Neorhizobium galegae bv. orientalis str. HAMBI 540: one gene and its partner. The protein of the gene in region 2 interacts with the protein of the main gene of each other region in a pairwise test. Links are inferred from orthologs where the notes say so. Each region holds a gene or a part of one and is shown on either strand. Other genes may lie near its edges. The genes, in order: nuoG and RG540_RS18055.

Evidence for each region.
Region 1: the proteins of RG540_RS18055 (region 2) and nuoG interact in binary tests that used the Escherichia coli proteins (3 or more experiments, as listed by UniProt). The link is inferred for Neorhizobium galegae bv. orientalis str. HAMBI 540 from one-to-one orthologs.

What each region holds. Positions count from the first base shown.
Region 1 is NZ_HG938353.1:1,164,881-1,172,336, reverse strand. Bases 945-3,920 are described here. They hold nuoG (NADH-quinone oxidoreductase subunit NuoG), read right to left. Parts: upstream 3,486-3,920; coding sequence 1,404-3,485; downstream 945-1,403. Other genes in these bases: RG540_RS05975 (hypothetical protein), read right to left, coding at 3,556-3,920; nuoH (NADH-quinone oxidoreductase subunit NuoH), read right to left, coding at 945-1,395. Also shown: NADH-quinone oxidoreductase subunit NuoI, read right to left, coding at 1-299; more of nuoH, read right to left, coding at 352-944; more of RG540_RS05975, read right to left, coding at 3,921-4,215; NADH-quinone oxidoreductase subunit NuoF, read right to left, coding at 4,220-5,524; NADH-quinone oxidoreductase subunit NuoE, read right to left, coding at 5,614-6,555; RG540_RS05960 (hypothetical protein), read right to left, coding at 6,572-6,829; RG540_RS05955 (NADH-quinone oxidoreductase subunit D), read right to left, coding at 6,829-7,456. UniProt on the Escherichia coli protein: NDH-1 shuttles electrons from NADH, via FMN and iron-sulfur (Fe-S) centers, to quinones in the respiratory chain. The immediate electron acceptor for the enzyme in this species is believed to be ubiquinone.
Region 2 is NZ_HG938353.1:3,707,100-3,714,378, forward strand. The notes cover bases 4,264-7,062. They hold RG540_RS18055 (formate dehydrogenase subunit gamma), read right to left. Parts: upstream 6,004-7,062; coding sequence 5,524-6,003; downstream 4,264-5,523. Other genes in these bases: RG540_RS18050 (formate dehydrogenase beta subunit), read right to left, coding at 4,264-5,527; RG540_RS18060 (LysR family transcriptional regulator), read right to left, coding at 6,185-7,062. Also shown: formate dehydrogenase accessory sulfurtransferase FdhD, read right to left, coding at 1-603; fdhF (formate dehydrogenase subunit alpha), read right to left, coding at 827-3,706; more of RG540_RS18050, read right to left, coding at 3,971-4,263; more of RG540_RS18060, read right to left, coding at 7,063-7,078; RG540_RS18065 (F0F1 ATP synthase subunit epsilon), read right to left, coding at 7,232-7,279. UniProt on the Escherichia coli protein: NDH-1 shuttles electrons from NADH, via FMN and iron-sulfur (Fe-S) centers, to quinones in the respiratory chain. The immediate electron acceptor for the enzyme in this species is believed to be ubiquinone.

The DNA of each region.
Region 1 (7,456 bases), 2.5 Mb from region 2 along the record:
ATGTCGATGTCGTAACGCACCGTGCGGCGGGTGCCGTCGTTGCGGCGCGGGCCGGCCTCGATGGTGATCGCCTGGGCTGGACAGATCGCCTCGCAAAGCTTGCAGGCGATGCAGCGTTCCTCGCCGTTCGGGTAGCGTCGCAGCGCATGTTCGCCGCGGAAACGTGGGGAGACCGGGCCCTTCTCGAACGGATAGTTGATCGTCGCCTTCTGCTTGAAGAAGTAGCGCATCGACAGGAAGAACGCCCCGACGAACTCCTTCAGGAACAGCGAATTCACGGCTTGGCCGAGACTTGCCATCTTTATTCTCCAATGATGCCGGAAGCTTGGACGGACATGTTCACGATCATGATCATGCCCATCCCGCCAGCTTCAGCACAAATGCGGTAATGACGACCATGGCGAGCGACAGCGGCAGGAAGATCTTCCAGCCAAGGCGCATGAGCTGGTCGTAACGGTAGCGCGGAACGAAGGCCTTCACCATGGCGAACATGAAGAAGACGAGCATCGACTTCAGCATGAACCAGACGATGCCCGGTACCCAGTTGAGGAGCCAGATATCGACCGGCGGCAGCCAGCCCCCGAGGAACAGGATGGTCGTCAGCGCGCACATCAGGCAGACGGCTGCGTATTCGCCAAGCATGAACATCATGTATGGCGAGGAGCCGTATTCGACCATGAAGCCGGCAACCAGTTCCGATTCCGCTTCGGGAAGATCGAAGGGCGGGCGGTTGGTTTCGGCGAGCGCCGAGATGAAGAACACCACGAACATCGGGAACAGCGCCAGCCAGTGCCAATCTAGGAAGGAAGCAGGCAGACCCATTCTCGTGCCGAGGCCGTCATGCTGGGCATTGACGATATCGGTCAGGTTCAGCGAGCCGACGCAGAGGAGCACCGTGACGATGACGAAGCCGATCGAGACTTCGTAGGAGACCATCTGCGCCGCCGAACGGAGCGCGCCGAGGAACGGATATTTCGAGTTCGAAGCCCAGCCACCCATGATGATGCCGTAGACTTCGAGCGAGGAGATCGCAAAGATATAGAGGATGCCGACATTGATGTTGGCGATCACCCATCCGTCCGCGAGCGGCACCACCGCCCAGGTCGACAGGGCCAGGAGCACGGCAACCAGCGGCGCGAGCAGGAAAACGGCCTTGTTGGCGCCAGCCGGAATGACCGGCTCCTTGAAGACGAACTTCAGAAGGTCGGCGAAGGACTGGAACAGGCCGAAGGGGCCGACGACGTTCGGACCGCGGCGCAGCTGGACAGCTGCCCAGATTTTGCGGTCGGCAAGCAGAACATAGGCGATGAAGACGAGCAGGCAGACCAGCAGCAGCAGCGACTGCGCGACCATGACGATGCCCGGCCAGACGTAGATGGAAAAGAACGAATCCATGTTCAAAATTACTCCGCCGCAGCCTGGAAATTGTTGCGGGCCAATGCCGAGCATTCAGCCATGACGGCCGAAGCGCGAGCGATCGGGTTCGTCAAATAGAAGTCTTTGATCGGCGACGCAAACCCGGACTTCGTCATACCACCCGCTTTTTGGCCAAGTGCGGCAATTTCGTTGACCGAGCCCGCCGCAATCGCGTCGATAGCGGCGAAATGCGGGTAGTCCGCATAGAGTTTCGCACGCAGAGCCTGCAGCGAATCGAAGGGCAGCTTCTTGCCGAGCACGTCGGAGAGCGCGCGGATGATCGCCCAGTCTTCGCGAGCCTCGCCGGGCGCGAAGCCGGCGCGGTTGCCCATCTGGACGCGGCCTTCGGTATTGACCCAGGTGCCGGACTTTTCGGTATAGGCCGCACCCGGCAGGATGACGTCGGCATTGTGCGCGCCGGCATCGCCGTGGCTGCCGATATAGACCGTGAACTTGGCGCCCTTCTTCGAGAAGTCGAGTTCGTCGGCACCGAGCAGGAAGAGAACGTCCATGCCGGCCAGCTGGGCGCTGGCATTGATGCCGTTCGCACCCGGCACGAAGCCGAGGTCGAGGCCGCCAACGCGGGCAGCAGCAGTGTGGAGCACGGCAAAGCCGTTCCACTCGTCGGTCAGTGCGCCGACCGAACCGGCAAGCTGGGCGGCCGAGCTAAGGATCGCCGCACCGTCCGGACGGGAGAGAGCCCCCTGCCCTATGATGATCATCGGGTTCTTGGCAGCGCGCAGCTTGTCAGCAAAACCGTTCGAACCGGAGGCGAGGTCGGAGAGCGTTTCAGCGCCGGCACCGAGATAGTCGTAGACGTAACGCAGTTCGCTGACTTCGCCGATCACGCCGATCGGGAAGTTGCCGCGACGGAAGCGCTTGCGGATGCGGGCGTTGAGGACGGCTGCCTCGAGGCGCGGATTGGCGCCGACCAGGAGCAGAGCGCCGGCCTGTTCGATGCCTTCGATGGTCGGGTTGAAGATGTAGCTTGCACGGCCGAGCGACGGATCAAGCGCCGTCCCGTCCTGGCGACAGTCGAGGTTTTCCGATCCGAGCGACCGGATCAGTTCCTTCAGGGCATACATTTCTTCGACCGAAGCCAGATCGCCGGCGATCGCGCCGATCTTTGCAGCAGACGTTGCGGAAACCGCAGCCTTGATGGCGCCGAAGGCTTCGCCCCAGGAGGCAGCCTGAAGGCGGCCGTCCCTGCGGACGTAAGGCCGGTCGAGGCGCTGGGTCTTCAGGCCGTCCCAGATGAAGCGGGTCTTGTCGGAGATCCATTCCTCGTTCACCTGCTCATTGACGCGCGGCATGATGCGCATCACTTCGCGGCCACGGGTATCGACGCGGATCGCCGAGCCGACGGCATCCATGACGTCGATCGATTCGGTCTTGTTGAGCTCCCACGGACGGGCGGTGAAGGCGAAGGGACGCGAGGTCAGAGCGCCGACAGGGCAAAGGTCGATGACATTGCCCTGCAGCTCCGAAGTCATCGCGCTTTCGAGATAGGTGGTGATCTCGGCATCCTCACCGCGGCCGATCAGGCCGAGTTCGGAAATGCCGCCGACTTCGGTGGTGAAGCGGACGCAGCGCGTGCAGTGGATGCAGCGGTTCATCACGGTCTTGACCAGCGGGCCGATATACTTGTCTTCGACGGCGCGCTTGTTTTCCGTGTAGCGGGAACTGTCGATGCCGAAGGCCATCGCCTGGTCCTGCAGGTCGCACTCACCGCCCTGGTCGCAGATCGGGCAATCCAGCGGATGGTTGATCAGCAGGAATTCCATCACGCCTTCGCGAGCCTTCTTGACCATCGGCGTGTTGGTGAAGATTTCCGGCAGCTCGCCGTTCGGTCCGCCGCGGACATCGCGCACGCCCATGGCGCAGGAGGCTGCCGGCTTCGGCGGTCCACCCTTCACTTCGATCAAGCACATGCGGCAATTGCCGGCGACCGAAAGACGTTCGTGGAAACAAAAGCGCGGGACCTCGGCGCCGGCTTCCTCGCATGCCTGAAGCAGCGTGAAATGATCCGGAACTTCGACCTCTTTGCCGTCAACCTTCAGCTTAACCATCGTCTCACTTACGTCCTTAGTTCCATCCTTTGGGTCTCCTGGGGGTCAGGCGACTCGGGGACATATTCTTTTATTTCAACAGAGCTTTCGCCTGGCCGACCCAGTCGTCGCGGCTGATGCGTCCCTCGAAACCCAATTCCTTGTCGAAGCGGGCGATATCGGCCTCGTTCCAGGCCGCAACCTGCGCAAGGCTCGTTACGCCCAGGCCGTTCAGCACTTCCGCCAGCTTCGGACCGATGCCCGAAATCTGCTTCAGGTCGCCGCCCGCAGGTGCCTTGGCCGTCTTCGCCTTCGCCGGCTTTACCGAGACCGGCTGCTTGACCGAATCCTTCGGAGCGGCCTTGGCGGCCGGCTTTTTGACTGGTTCGGCAACCGGCGCCGCCTTGAGAACCGGAGCTGCTGCCTTGCGAAGCGCCTTCGGCTTGGCGACGACCGGTTCTGCAGCCGCCGACGCTCCCGCAGGGGCCGGAGTTTCCGCAATCGGCGACGCCTCAGCCGGATTTGGATCTGCGGCTTTCTGGCGGCCACCTGCTTCCATCGCGCCCTGCAGCGCGCCGAAGAAGACGCCAGCCATCTGGGTGGCGATGCCAAAGCCGATCGCGGTTGCGGCAGCCATGTTCGCCATCAGCGGATTGAGCTTCATCGCCTCGGAAAAATCGGGCATGCGCGCTGGATCGAGCGCCGGACGATCCGTCGCCTCCCGTTCATGCTCTTTGCCCGACTTCGTCACGTGGCTACTCCGCAGCTTCCAGGACGGCGCCATGCGCCGTCGCGTTTCGGGTATATTGGTCGATACGCGCTTCGATCTCCGGACGGAAATGCCGGATCAGGCCCTGGACAGGCCAGGCCGCCGCATCGCCGAGCGCGCAGATGGTGTGGCCCTCGATCTGCTTGGTCACCTGGAACAGCATGTCGATTTCGCGCTTCTGGGCATTGCCCTTGACCATGCGCTCCAGCACCCGCCACATCCAGCCGGTGCCTTCGCGGCACGGCGTGCACTGGCCGCAGCTCTCGTGCTTGAAGAAGGCCGAGATGCGGGCGATCGCCTTGATGACGTCGGTCGACTTGTCCATGACGATGGCGCCGGCGGTGCCGAAGGAGGAGCCGACGGCGCGCAGGCCGTCGAAATCCATCTGGCAGTCCATGATGTCCTTGGCCGGCACGATCGGGCAGGATGCGCCGCCCGGAATGACTGCCAGCAGATTGTCCCAGCCGCCGCGGATGCCGCCGGCATGCTTGTCGACCAGCTCGCGAAAGGTGATGCCCATCACTTCTTCGACGGTGCACGGCTTGTTGACGTGACCGGAGAGCATGAACAGCTTGGTGCCGACATTGTTCGGGCGGCCCATGGACGAGAACCAGCCGGCGCCACGGCGCAGGATGGTTGGGGCAACCGCGATCGATTCGACGTTGTTGACCGTCGTCGGGCAGCCGTAGAGGCCCATGTTGGCCGGGAACGGGGGTTTAAGGCGCGGCTGGCCCTTCTTGCCTTCGAGGCTTTCGAGCAACGCGGTTTCTTCGCCGCAGATATAGGCGCCGGCGCCGTGGTGGACGTAGATGTCGAAATCCCAGCCGAGCTTGTTGTTGCCGCCGAGCAGGCCGAAATCATAACACTCGTCGATCGCCGCCTGCAGCGCTTCGCGCTCGCGCATGTATTCGCCGCGCACATAGATGTAGGCCGTGTTGGCACCCATGGCGAAACCGGCGATGACGCAGCCTTCGATCAGCGTATGCGGATCGTGGCGCATGATTTCGCGGTCCTTGCAGGTACCGGGCTCGGATTCGTCGGCATTGACCACGAGGTAATGCGGACGGCCATCCGATTCCTTCGGCATGAAGGACCATTTGAGACCGGTCGGGAAGCCTGCGCCACCGCGGCCGCGAAGGCCCGAAGCCTTCATCTCGTTGATGATCCAGTCCCGGCCCTTCTCGATGATCTCCTTGGTGCCATCCCAATGGCCGCGACTCATCGCGCCTTTCAGGGACTTGTCCTTGAGGCCGTAGATATTGGTAAAGATGCGATCCTGATCTTTCAACATGATCTATTCCACAAGTCCGTCGCGATTAAGCCGGTTGTCAGTCGATATATTGCAGCCTTTTTCAAAGGCCGCACACAAATTCTCAAATGTCACGACTCACCTTCAGTCGTGGTCTTGCGCCGTGCGCGCTTCGGCTTCAAGTCGCCGGAGACCGCACCCGGTTCCGGCGGCGCGCCTTCCGCTGCACTGCCTGGCGTCTTCGGAGCCGGTTTGCTCTTCGCGGTCGCCGAAAGCGGCTGCTTCTCCGCGGCCTTGGCATTCGCGGCGGCAGCCGCCGGGGCGGTGGCAGGGGTCTTCAGTTTCGGGTCCGTCTCCGGCGCCGTGTCCTTCGGGCGAGCGGCTTCCGCCGGAGGAATGCTTGCCGCGGCAGCGGCCTCTTCAGCGCTCGGATGCGGGTCGAGGTTGGTGCGGACCGGCTTGATCTCGTCGTTCAACGTCTGCGGACCACCCTCGGGGGCCGAGAAGATGCGGTCGATCTGCGGGCCGGGCTTGATCTCATGGCCCTTGCCGGCTTCGAAAGCGTCGATGATCTCCTCGAGACGCTGCGGCGTCAGGTCCTCATAGGCATCCTTGAAGATGATGACCATCGGTGCGTTGACGCATGCGCCCTGACACTCGACCTCTTCCCACGACAACGTGCCCTCGGCATTCAGCGCGAACGGATCGTGATGGATCTTGTGCTGACAGACTTTCATCAGGTCTTCCGCGCCGCGCAGCATGCAGGGCGTGGTGCCGCAGACCTGGATATGGGCGCGGGTGCCGACCGGCTTCAGCTGGAACTGGGTGTAGAAAGTCGCGACTTCGAGGACGCGGATATAGGGCATATCGAGCTTGTTTGCGACGAACTCGATCGCCGCGCGGGTCACCCAGCCATCCTGTTCCTGTGCACGCATCAGAAGCGGGATGACAGCCGATTGCTGCCGGCCTGCCGGATATTTCCTGATCGTTGCCTCGGCCCAGACGGAATTCTCGTCATTGAAGGCGAAAATTGCCGGCTGCACCTGGTCTTCGGCTAATCGACGAACGGACATTCTTTTCCACGCCTTATCAGTTTATGGATCCACACCGCGATTTCGTGAGCGACACGAACTCGCAGGCATAGGCAGACTTGTCTTTCTGCATGAACACTATGAACTTTGTTCCACTGGGAACGGAGGTCTTGATCTCATATCCTTCGGACAGGAGATCGCGCATCGATTTCGATCCGCCGGCTTGCGTCGAAATCGCGCCATCCGTCTGCGCCTGCTGCGCGAGCGCAACAGGGGCGACAGAGATAACCGCAGCGAAAACGACAGCGCGGAGCATCAACGGTCCACCTCGCCGAAGACGATGTCGATCGAGCCAAGCACCGCCGAAACGTCGGCCAGCTGGTGTCCCCGACAGATGAAATCCATGGCCTGGAGATGGGCGTAACCCGGAGCGCGGATCTTGCAGCGATAGGGCTTGTTGGTGCCGTCGGCGACCAGGAAGACGCCGAACTCGCCCTTCGGGGCTTCGACCGCCGCATAAACCTCGCCGGCCGGCACATGATAGCCTTCGGTATAAAGTTTGAAATGATGGATCAGCGCTTCCATTGACCGCTTCATCTCGCCGCGCTTCGGCGGCACGACCTTGCCGTCCGTAGACGAGAACGGCCCGGTCCTGGCGTCGCCAAGCAGACGGTTGACGCACTGCTTCATGATCTTCACCGACTCGCGCATCTCGATCATGCGGATCAGGTAACGGTCGTAGCAGTCGCCGTTCTTGCCGATCGGGATGTCGAATTCCATGTCCGAATAGCATTCGTAGGGCTGCGCGCGGCGCAGGTCCCAGGCAGCGCCCGAACCGCGGACCATGACGCCGGAAAAGCCCCAGGCCCAGGCGTCCTCGAGCTTGACGACGCCGATATCGACGTTGCGCTGCTTGAAGATGCGGTTGCCGGTCAGCAACTCA
Region 2 (7,279 bases):
CGAACCCTTGACGCCCTCGCGGGTGACCGCTCCGGCAAGCTTATCGAGCGCATTGTGGCGGCCGACATCCTCGCGGACGGCAACCAGCCCCTTGCCCGGCCGATAAAAACCGGCGCCGTGAACCGCATGGGTTTCCCGATGCAGCGGCTGCGCACAATTGAGTGCCGCGACAGCTTCGCTCACCTCTTTCGGGCTGAGCGCCATCGTCACCGCGGAAACATCCGGCACCGGGCGCATGGCCTGCTCGATCGATTCGATGCCGCAAAGCCCGCAGCCGACCGGCCCGGCCATATGTCGCCGGCGAGCGCGCAGCGCATCTTCCTTATCCTCGGCGAGCGTCACCTGAACATCGAGACCGGCACCTTCCGCAACCACGGTGATGCTCTCGATCTCCGCCATCGACGCGATGATGCCTTCCGTCAGGCTGAAGCCGACCGCGAAATCCTCGAGATCGGCAGGCGTGCCCATCATCACCGCATGGGTCGACCCGCCATAGGAAAAGGCGATAGGCACCTCCTCCGGCACCACCCGCGTGGCCGTGCGGACCACGCCGTTGCGGCGGGCGATCTCGGGGGCTGTTGCGGTGGTGTTGAATAAGGTCATAGGACGTCGGGGCAGGAATACCCCCCTCTGCCCTGCCGGGCATCTCCCCCACAAGGGGGGAGATCGGATGTGGCGATGTCCAGCCCACTATTAACGTCATCGAGTGAGCAAACGTATTTCCAATGCTGACGAATGCCGGCGGCGCGTCTTGCCGATCTCCCCCCTTGTGGGGGAGATGCCGGCAGGCAGAGGGGGGTAACGCGAAGCACGCCAGGCAATTGCATCACTCAGCAGCCTCCAGCTTCCCCGTAATCCGTCGAGACCGCCGCGACAGTTCGTCATAATCGCTCTGCCATTCGGTCGGGCCGTTGGACGGCGATATCTGCACCGCCGTCACCTTGTATTCCGGGCAATTGGTCGCCCAGTCGGAGAAGTCGGTGGTGATGACGTTTGCCTGGGTGTTCGGGTGGTGGAAGGTCGTGTAGACCACGCCCGGCGCGACGCGGTCGGTGATCAGCGCCCGCAGCGTCGTATCGCCCGAACGGCTGGCGAGCTTGATCCAGTCGCCTTCCTTGATGCCGCGCTGTTCGGCATCGTGCGGATGGATTTCCAGCCGGTCTTCCGCATGCCAGGTGACATTTTCGGTACGGCGCGTCTGGGCGCCCACATTGTACTGGGAAAGGACGCGACCTGTGGTCAGCAGCAGCGGGAAGCGCGGGCCGGTACGCTCGTCCGTCGCGACATATTCGGTACGGATGAACTTGCCCTTGCCCCGCACAAAACCGTCGACATGCATGATCGGCGAGCCGACCGGGTGCGCCTCGTTGCACGGCCACTGAACCGAGCCCATCTTGTCGAGATAGTCATAGGAAACCAGCGCGAAGCTCGGCGTCGATACGGCGATCTCGTCCATGATCTCGGACGGATGCGCATAGTTCCAGGCAAGTCCCATCGACTGCGCCAGCTTCTGGGTAACTTCCCAATCAGCATAACCGTTCTTCGGGCTCATCACCTTGCGCACGCGGTTGATGCGGCGTTCCGCATTGGTGAACGTGCCGTCCTTTTCGAGGAAGGTCGAACCCGGCAGGAAGACATGCGCGTAATTGGCCGTCTCGTTGAGGAAGAGATCGTGGACGACGACGCATTCCATCGCGGCAAGGCCGGCCGAGACGTGCTTGGTATCCGGGTCGGACTGGAGAATGTCCTCGCCCTGGATGTAGATGCCCTTGAACGTGCCTTCGACGGCGGCATCCAGCATGTTCGGGATGCGCAGGCCCGGTTCGTTGTTGAGCGTCACGCCCCAGAGCTTTTCGAACGTGTCGCGGGTCGCATCGTCCGAGATATGGCGGTAGCCCGGCAGTTCGTGCGGAAAGGAGCCCATGTCGCAGGAGCCCTGGACATTGTTCTGGCCGCGCAGCGGGTTTACGCCGACGCCCGGACGGCCGATATTGCCGGTGACCATCGCAAGGTTGGCGATCGCCATGACGGTGGTCGAGCCCTGGCTGTGTTCGGTGACGCCGAGACCGTAATAGATCGCCCCGTTGCCGCCCTTAGCGTAAAGCCGGGCCGCACCGCGAACGAGATCCGCCGGCACGCCGGTATATTTCTCGGTCGCCTCCGGGCTGTGTGCGTCTTCCGAAACGAAGCCGGCCCAGTCCTCGAATTCGGACCAGTCGCAGCGTTCGCGGATGAACTTCTCGTCGAACAGGCCTTCGGTGACAATGACATGGGCAAGCGCCGTCAGTACGGCAACATTGGTGCCCGGCTGCAGCGGCAGGTGATAATCGGCCTCCACATGCGGCGTGCGGACGAGATCGATGCGGCGCGGATCGATGACGATTAGCTTGGCGCCCTGGCGCAGCCGCTTCTTAAGGCGCGAGCCGAACACGGGATGGCCGTCGGTCGGGTTGGCGCCGATGACGATGGCGACGTCGGTATGCTCGACCGAGTCGAAATTCTGCGTGCCGGCAGACGTGCCGAACGCCTGGCCGAGACCGTAACCGGTCGGCGAATGGCAGACGCGGGCACAGGTATCGACATTGTTGTTGCCGAAGCCGGCGCGGATCAGCTTCTGCACGAGGAAGGTCTCCTCGTTGGTGCAGCGCGACGAGGTGATGCCGCCGATCGAATCCCGACCGTACTGGTACTGGATCCGGCGGAACTCGGAAGCCACGTGCGAAAAGGCCTCTTCCCAGGTCACTTCCCGCCACGGATCGGAAATCTTCTCGCGGATCATCGGGTTGAGGATGCGGTCCTTGTGGGTCGCATATCCGTAAGCGAAGCGGCCCTTGACGCAGGAATGGCCGCGGTTCGCCTGGCCATCCTTCCACGGCACCATGCGCACCAGTTCCTCGCCGCGCATCTCCGCCTTGAAGGAGCAGCCGACGCCGCAATAGGCGCAGGTGGTGACTTCCGAATGTTCCGGCTGGCCGATCGCGATCACCGACTTTTCAGTGAGCGTCGCCGTCGGGCAGGCCTGAACGCAGGCGCCGCAGGAAACGCATTCGGAATCGAGGAAAAGTTCGTGGGCACCGGGCGAGACACGGCTGCCGAAGCCGCGGCCCTCGATCGTCAGCGCGAACGTGCCCTGCACTTCCTCGCAGGCACGCACACAACGGGAGCAGACGATGCACTTCGACGGATCGTAGGTGAAGTACGGGTTCGACTCGTCCTTCGGCATCCACTTGGCGTTGATCGCGCCATCGTTGCGAGCCTTGACGTGGTTGTCGCCCTCATAGCCGTAGCGAACGTCGCGAAGGCCTACTGCGCCGGCCATGTCCTGCAATTCGCAGTCCCCGTTGGCGGCGCAGGTGAGACAGTCGAGCGGGTGGTCGGAGATATAGAGCTCCATGACCCCCTTGCGGATGTCCTTCAGTCGTCCGGTCTGGGTGTGGACCACCATGCCCGGCATGACAGGCGTGGTGCAGGACGCCGGCGTGCCGTTGCGGCCTTCGATCTCGACGAGACAGAGGCGGCAGGAACCGAAGGCGTCGACCATGTCGGTGGCGCAGAGTTTCGGAACCTTGATACCGGCTTCCATCGAAGCGCGCATGATCGACGTGCCTTCCGGCACGGTAATGGCGCGGCCGTCAATGGTAAGGGTCACCTGGGCTTCGGAGCGGGAAGCCGGTGTGCCGTAGTCGATTTCATGAACGAGGGACATTGTGTGTCTCCTGTACGAAAATGGAATTGAGTCTTTGACCTCGGAGCAAGCCGCCCCCCTCTGCCCTGCCGGGCATCTCCCCCTCAGGTGGGGAGATCACAAAAGGCAGAACCGCCGCTTCAAAAGAGCCGACACGGAGGATGCGAGGTACAATGGAATGCGGAGAGCAAGCCCCCAGCCGATCTCCCCCCTTGAGGGGGAGATGCCCGGCAGGGCAGAGGGGGGCACTCCGGAGTTCAACCGGAGCTGACGCGCGCAGGGCCATCATTCCGCCGCCTCCACCATCGGAACCGGAGAAAAATCCTCCGGAAAGTGGTTCATCGCGCTCATCACCGGATAGGGCGTAAAGCCGCCGAGCGCACAGAGCGAACCGAACTTCATCGTGTTGCAGAGGTCGGCGAGCAGCGCCTTGTTCTTCTCCGGCTCGATACCCTGAGCGATTTTGTCGGCCGTTTCCACGCCGCGCGTCGAGCCGATGCGGCAGGGCGTGCACTTGCCGCAGCTTTCGATGGCGCAGAACTCCATTGCGAACCGCGCCTGCTTCAGCATGTCGGCGCTATCGTCGAACACGGTGATGCCGGCATGGCCGATCAGCCCGTCCCGGGCTGCGAAGGCTTCGTAGTCGAACGGCGTATCGAACAGCGCGCGCGGGAAATAGGCGCCGAGTGGCCCACCCACCTGCACCGCCTTCACCGGCCGTCCGGTCGCCGTGCCGCCGCCGATATGATCGACGATCTCGCCGAGCGACAGGCCGAAGGCCGTCTCGTAGAGGCCACCGTATTTGACATTGCCGGCGATCTGGATCGGGATCGTGCCGCGCGAACGGCCCATGCCGAAATCTCGATAGAAGGCGGCACCGCGATCCATGATGACCGGCACCGACGCAAGCGAGATGACGTTGTTGACCACCGTCGGGCGGCCGAGAAAACCCTGCAGCGCCGGCAGCGGCGGCTTGGCGCGCACGATGCCGCGCTTGCCTTCCAGCGAATTCAGCAGCGAGGTCTCTTCGCCGCAGACATAGGCACCGGCGCCGGAGCGGACCTCCATGTCAAAGGCATGCACCGAACCCATCACCGACGGGCCGAGAATGCCGGCGGCACGGGCGATCTCGACCGCTTGGCGCATCGTCGCGATGGCGTGCGGATATTCCGAGCGGGTATAGACATAACCCTTGGTGGCACCCGTCGCGATGCCCGCAATGATCATGCCTTCGATCAGCACGAAGGGATCGCCCTCCATGATCATCCGGTCAGCGAAGGTGGCGCTGTCGCCCTCGTCCGCATTGCAGACGATGTATTTTTGCGGCCCCGCCGCATCCATCACCGTCTTCCACTTGATGCCGGTCGGGAAGCCGGCGCCGCCGCGGCCGCGAAGGCCACTGTCCGTGACCTGGGCAACGATCTGTGCCCCAGTCATGGCGATCGCATTATCGAGGCCCTTCAGCCCCTGATACTGGCGATAGTCATCCAGCGAAAGCGGATCCGTGACGCCGCAACGGGAGAAGGTCAGCCGCGTCTGCTGGCGCAGGAACGGGATGTCGTGGGTCGGACCGAGATGCAAAGCATGCTCTGCACCTTGCAGGAAACCGGCATCGAACAGGCCTGAAACGTCGCCGGCCTTGACCGGCCCATAGGCGATACGCCCGTGTTCGGTACTCACCTCGACCAATGGCTCCAGCCAGAACATGCCACGCGAGCCGTTGCGCACGACTTTCGCATCGAGGCCGCGGGCTGCGATTTCGGCGATTATCGCGTTCGCCACCTTTTCGGCACCGAGCGCGAGCGCTGCAGCATCGCGCGGAACGAAAATCGTCACCGTCATCGGCTTAGCCCCGCAACGATTTCGCTAAGACAGTGCTCGTCGACGCGGCCAAGAACCTCGCCATCGAGCATCGCGGCGGGCGCGCAGGCACAGAGCCCCAGACAGTAGACGGGTTCGAGCGTCACGGCTCCGTCGAGTGTTGTCTGGTGGAAGTCGATCCCGAGAAGCTGCCGGGCATGGTCCGCGATGCGGTCGCTGCCCATCGACTGGCAGGCTTCGGCGCGACAGAGCTTTAGCACATGCCGGCCGGCCGGGTGGTCGCGGAATTCGTGATAGAAGGTGACGACGCCATGCACTTCGGCGCGCGACAGGTTGAGTTCACTGGCGATGACCGGCTTTACCTCTTCCGGCACATAACCGAACTCTGCCTGGATCGCATGCAGGATCGGCAGCATCGGACCTTCCAAATGCTTCAGATCCCTGATGATCTGAAGCGACCGCTCGGTGAGCTCACCAGCGGAAATTCGCATATTCATAGTCTGTAGCCTCCCGGGCTGATCCGTCCCAGCGCCGCGGCGTCGGCGCCACCATGCACATGCGGATCAGAAAGCCGACGAAGTTGTCCGACAATCGTACTTCGCCTACTGGGAATGGAATGTCGCAACCGGGGCCTCAACCGTCAATAAAGGAGATCGGTTACGCGATAGAAAAAAACTATCAAGCCATGGCAGCAGGAGTGAGGCTGCGAGCCTCGTGAAGCAGGGCCGACACCAGCGGCGTAAACGGCTCGCGGTGTGTCGCAACAAGCCCGACGATATGCGTGGCTTCCGGATCAACGATGGGGATCGTCCTGATTTCTTTTGTGAACCCGAACGATCGCGCCACGTTGCGCGGCATGATGCTCGCCCAGCGCCCGGTCCCCACATGCGAGAGAAGCACCACCATCGAGTTCGATTCGAGCATCGGCTTCACCGTCACCCCCGCTTCCGCAAGGTGCTGGTTGATGATCCGGCGGTTCTGCATGTCGGGCGTCAATAGACAGAGCCTAAGATCGGCCATCTCCTTCCAGGTCACGCTTTCCCGGTCCGCATAGGGCGCGCCCTCGGCCGTCACCAGATTATAGCGCTCCGCATAGAGCGGCACGCTCGTCACGCGCCCCAGCGGCTCGTTGTCGAGATAGGTAATGCCCGCGTCGATTTCGAAATTGTCGAGCTGGGAAAGAACCTGCAGGGAATTGCGCGAGACGACGGAAAAGGTGACTTCCGGATGCTTGGCCTGGAAGGGTTCGGTCAATCTGGGGATCATCGCCAGCGCCGTCGGGATCGACGCCAGCCGGATATGACCGACAAGGCCCTTGCGGGCCGCGCGCATTTCCTCGCGCATGGTGCGCGCATCGCCGACGATCCGTTTTGCCCATTCCAGCACCCGCTGGCCTTCCGGCGTCAGGCCCTGGTAGCGCGAGCCGCGCACCACGAGTTGCACGCCGAGCTGTTCTTCGAGCTGACGGATCGCCGCCGAAAGCGATGGCTGCGAAATGCCGCACTCCTCCGCCGCCCGGCCGAAATGGCCTTCGCGCGCCAGGGCAATGAAGAATTCCAGCTTGTCGATCATCGCGTTCCTCCACCGGCAAGGGCTAACAAGATGGCGCGGCACATACAAGCGGCCATCCGGTCCCGCCGATAGCCGCCGGAGGAACCGACCACCGCCCAAAGAAAAAGGCGGCCTTTCGGACCGCCTTGCTCTTTCGCAGAGAATTTTGACGTATCAGGCCGGATTGACGACGCCGTTCAGGTGCGTCAGTTCCGCCAGGAA